Regions from separate parts of the Arthrobacter sp. JB02-1C genome, predicted to be linked through region 2. Evidence: riboswitches for the same ligand, from Rfam matches in the RefSeq annotation. Region 2 holds a riboswitch; the other holds the start of a gene.
The links. A riboswitch is a leader RNA that binds a small molecule or an ion and turns the genes downstream of it on or off. The one in region 2 is predicted to bind glycine.

Region 1 (2,184 bases), 1.3 Mb from region 2:
GATGATCAGTGCGCCGACGTAGAAAAGCAGAACCCGGATCGGGATGGAGTTAATGGCCTTGGGCAGGTTCTTTTCCGGGTCCTTGGCCTCGGCCGCCGTGGTGCCGACGAGTTCGATGCCGACGAATGCGAAGACGGCGATCTGGAAACCGGCTACGAAGCCCATGAATTCGTTCGGGAAGAAGCCGCCATGGCTCCAGAGGTTCGTGAAGGTGGCCGGTCCGGCGTCGGAGCTGAAACCGCTGAAGATCATGAACAGGCCCACCACGATCAGCGCCGCAATGGCGATGATCTTGATGAGGGCGAACCAGAACTCGGTCTCACCGAAGGCCTTCACGGTGGTCAGGTTCAGCAGCAGCAGGATGGCGATCGTCACCAGGCCCGGGATCCACAGCGGCACTCCCGGCCAGAGTTCCTTGGAGTACCCGGCAATGGCGATAACGTCAGCGATTCCGGTGATGACCCAGCAGAACCAATAGGTCCAGCCGGTGAAGAAGCCGGCCCACGGGCCGAGCAAATCGGCCGCGAAATCGCTGAAGGACTTGTAGTGCAGGTTGGACAGCAGCAGCTCGCCCATGGCCCGCATGACGAAGAAGAGCATGAAACCGATGATCATGTAGACGAAGATGACCGAGGGTCCCGCCGCCGAGATGGTCTTGCCGGAGCCCATAAACAGGCCGGTGCCAATGGCGCCGCCGATCGCAATCAGCTGGATGTGCCGGTTGCTGAGCTGGCGCTCAAGGTGGGGAGTTTCAACCTTGGCTGAAACTGGTGAATGAATCGTCATGAGGAACTCCATCGTTCAAGTGGCACCTCCGCGCCACGATGATCCGGGTTCCTCCCCGCTCTGTCTGGGACCTGAGAGTTTCCGCTGGTCCTGTCGCCAGGACCGGCTTGCACCTTCGGTGAGCCAGCGCGCCAGATGGCGCACTTGCTGCTTTCCAGAGTTGCCTATCCGCGGCGGTACGGGGGCCTGAGAGATTCCTGGGGAGGATTTGCTCCTACGGCGCCTGCTGAATGTACCGGCAGGACTCTCCCGCCGCAGATCATAAGCACTTTCATTTTGTTGTGATGCGGACGACGCAGTGGCTTGGAGGTCAACTCCGCTTAACCACGTACCAGGGCCCGCACGGCCGCCGGCGTCGACCCCGAAGGATCATCCGGCCGCTTCAGTGTGGGATAGCTCACGTAAAAAAGTCAAGCGCGGAGCTTTGTGTCGTCACGCACCGGCAGCCGCCTTGCCGAGCGTCGGAAGTGTGTGTAATCTGTGGCCCGCATCACTCCGATGGTGGTCTTTCTTGCGAGCTGGGCGGGAGTGTTGGGCCTGCGCCGGAGCTAATACGAAAGTAAGGGTTGTCAGGCTGCGGCGGCCGGGGTGATGGTGACGTCGAAGCCGAGGCTGTTGAGTTTCTTGATGGCGTTGTTTTTAGCTTTGATCGGGTCGAGGCGTGTGAAGTGGTCGGCGCCGGGGTCGGCGTAGCATTCGCCGTCGGCGAGTAGGTGCCACGCCGCTGTGAGAATGCAATGTTCCAGCGCAACGATGGCTTTCATCGGGCCTCGGCGGGCTGCGATGCGCCGGAATTTGGCGGCCAGGTAGGTGTCCTTGCTGCGGGAAGCGGACAGGGCCGCGGTGCCGAGGGCAGCTTTGAGGTATTTGTTGCCGGGCAGGATGTGTGCGGATTTGATCCGGCCGGCGGATTCGTTGGAGCCGGGACAGACGCCGGTCCAGGATGCGAGCCGGCCGGGGGTTTCGAAGCGGGACATGTCCGCGCCGGTTTCGGCGATGATCACGTCGGCGACTTTGAGGGAGACTCCGGGGATGGTGGCCAGGAATTCCCTGGCGGCACGAAAGGGTGTCATCGCCTCTTCGATCCGGCCGGTGAGTGCGTCGACGATGCGGGACTGGGCATCGATCTGGTCCAGATGCAGCCGGGCCATGAACGCGTGGTGGGCCTTGAACCGGCCGGTGAGTGCGTCGACGAGCTCGGGGATTCTTGAGCGCAGGGTGCCTTTAGCGAGGCCGGCGAGGACCTCCGGGTTGCGTTCGCCGTCGATGAGGGCTTCGAGCATCGCCCGGGACGACACGCCGGTGAGGTCCGAGACGACGGAGGAGAGCTTGATCCCGGAGCTCTCCAGGAACTTCTCCAGCCGCTGGATCTCACGGGTCCGGTCACGGATGGCAATG
Region 2 (2,184 bases):
AAACAGTCACGGTATCGAAGAACGACGTGTGCAGCACCTTGAGTCCGGCGGCCTGCAGGGAGGCAGCGATGGTCTTCGCGTGGCTGTGCGTGGTCTCGGCGATGGCCTTGAGCCCGTCCGGGCCGTGGTAGACGGCGTAGAACGAGGACACGATGGCCAGCAGCGCCTGCGCGGTGCAGATGTTCGAGGTCGCCTTCTCGCGGCGGATGTGCTGCTCGCGGGTCTGCAGGGCGAGGCGGTAGGCGGGGACCCCGGCGTTGTCCTTGGAAACACCGACGAGCCGGCCCGGCATGGAGCGTTCCAGGCCCTTGGCCACGGCCATGTACGCGGCGTGCGGGCCGCCGAAGAACAGCGGCACACCGAAGCGCTGGGTGGAGCCGACGGCGATGTCGGCGCCCTGCTCACCCGGAGGGGTGATCAGGGTCAGGGCCAGCAGGTCAGCGGCGACCGTGACGAGCGCGCCGCGCTCCTTGGCCTCGGCGATTACGGCGGAGTGGTCGAACACGCGGCCGGACACGCCCGGCTGCTGGAGCACGACGCCGTTGATCGCCCCTTCGGGCAGGCCCTTGGACAGGTCAGCGACCTCGACCTCGAAGCCGAGGGCTTCGGCGCGGCCCTTGACGATAGCGATGGTCTGCGGGAGGCAGTCGGCGTCGAGTACGGTCTTGCCGTCGTGCGCGGACTTGTTCTTGTTGGCGCGGCGCATCATCAGCACGGCCTCGGCGACGGCGGTGGCTTCGTCCAGCAGCGAGGCGTTGGCTACCGGCAGGCCCACCAGGTCCTGGACCATGGTCTGGAAGTTCAGCAGCGCCTCGAGCCGGCCCTGTGAGATTTCCGGCTGGTACGGCGTGTAGGCGGTGTACCAGGCCGGTGCCTCGAGGATATTGCGGCGGATCACGGCGGGGGTAACGGTGTCGTAGTAGCCCTGGCCGATCATCTGCACGGCGGTCTTGTTCTTCGACGCCAGCTTACGCAGCTCCGCCAGGACCTCGACTTCGCTGAGGGCTTCGGTAAGTGCCAGCGGCGAGTCCTGCCGGATGTCTTTCGGGACGGCAGTGTCCACCAGCGCGTCGACGGTGTCGTAGCCGACAGCCTTCAACATGGCGTCGACGTCGGACTGCCGGCGGGCACCGACGTGCCGGTCAACAAAGGACGTGGAGGCTGAGGTAACAGTCACAAGGAACTCCATAACTAAGGCGGCGCAGGGTACGCCACATTGATTCGGGTTCCTCCCCGCTCTGTATTGGACCTGAGAGATTCCGCAGACGAACGTCCGCTTGCACCGTCGGTGAGCGCGGCACCGTGGGTGGACGGGCCGGCTGCTTTCCAGAGTTGCCTTGCCGCGGCGGTACGTGGGCCTGAGAGATTCCTGGGGAGGATTTGCTCCTACGGCGCCTGCTTGTACCTACTTGCAGGACTCTCCCGCCGCAGATCAAAGGCATATTCAATTGCTCGTGACCGTAGTCACAGCTTCCATTGTCCTATGTCGGCGGCGTCTCTGCAAACCGCGGCGTCGCACGGCGTCCGTCGCGCCCAAACGGCAGCGTCCGGCGCCGGGAATCCGGCGTCGGACGCTGTGGCGCGGAAGCGTTCCGCGGTTACTTTTTGGTGTCCGCGGCCGTGACGCTGGCCGTGGGCCGCATGGTTTCCGCGTTCACCATCCAGGCAAGCTGCTCGAGCCGGGCGATGAATTCATGCAGCAGGTCGGCACTGGTGGGGTCTTCCTCGTCCACTGCGTCGTGCACCTTGCGCATGGTGCCGACGGCGGCTTCGAGGGCAGCGACAATCTTGTCGATCGCGTCCTTCGTGCTGATCAGCCCGGCAGGGAACTCGGCGAGGGCGGTGGACTTGGAAACGGTTGAACTGCGGCCGTCCGGAAGGGCGTGCAGGGAGCGCATCCGCTCCGCCGTGTCGTCGGCGAATCCGCGCGCTGCTTCGACGATCTCGTCCAGTTGCAGGTGGAGGTCGCGGAAGTTGGTGCCGACGATGTTCCAGTGCGCCTGCTTGCCCTGGATGTGGAGTTCGATCAGGTCCACCAGCACGGCCTGCAGGTTGTTCGTCAGGGTCGGTGTGGCTTTCATGCATCCTCCTTGATAGGAACGGCTGATACGGCGTTACGCCTCAGACGCTACCCCAGCAAAGATGCGGCCGCGACGGCAGCGGCTGAATTTCACGATCAGCTTA

Region 1: linked by a shared signal. The riboswitch ahead of cycA (D-serine/D-alanine/glycine transporter) and the one ahead of gcvP (aminomethyl-transferring glycine dehydrogenase) in region 2 are both predicted to bind glycine.

The regions. Positions count from the first base shown of each region.
Region 1 covers NZ_CM173235.1:3,165,366-3,167,549, forward strand. Annotated here, with positions in the region: gene cycA (D-serine/D-alanine/glycine transporter) at 1-786, opposite strand, end outside; glycine riboswitch at 951-1,048, opposite strand; gene AC3ANP_RS14815 (IS110 family RNA-guided transposase) at 1,356-2,184, opposite strand, start outside.
Region 2 covers NZ_CM173235.1:1,857,504-1,859,687, reverse strand. Annotated here, with positions in the region: gene gcvP (aminomethyl-transferring glycine dehydrogenase) at 1-1,177, opposite strand, end outside; glycine riboswitch at 1,229-1,335, opposite strand; glycine riboswitch at 1,337-1,435, opposite strand; gene AC3ANP_RS09005 (Dps family protein) at 1,599-2,081, opposite strand.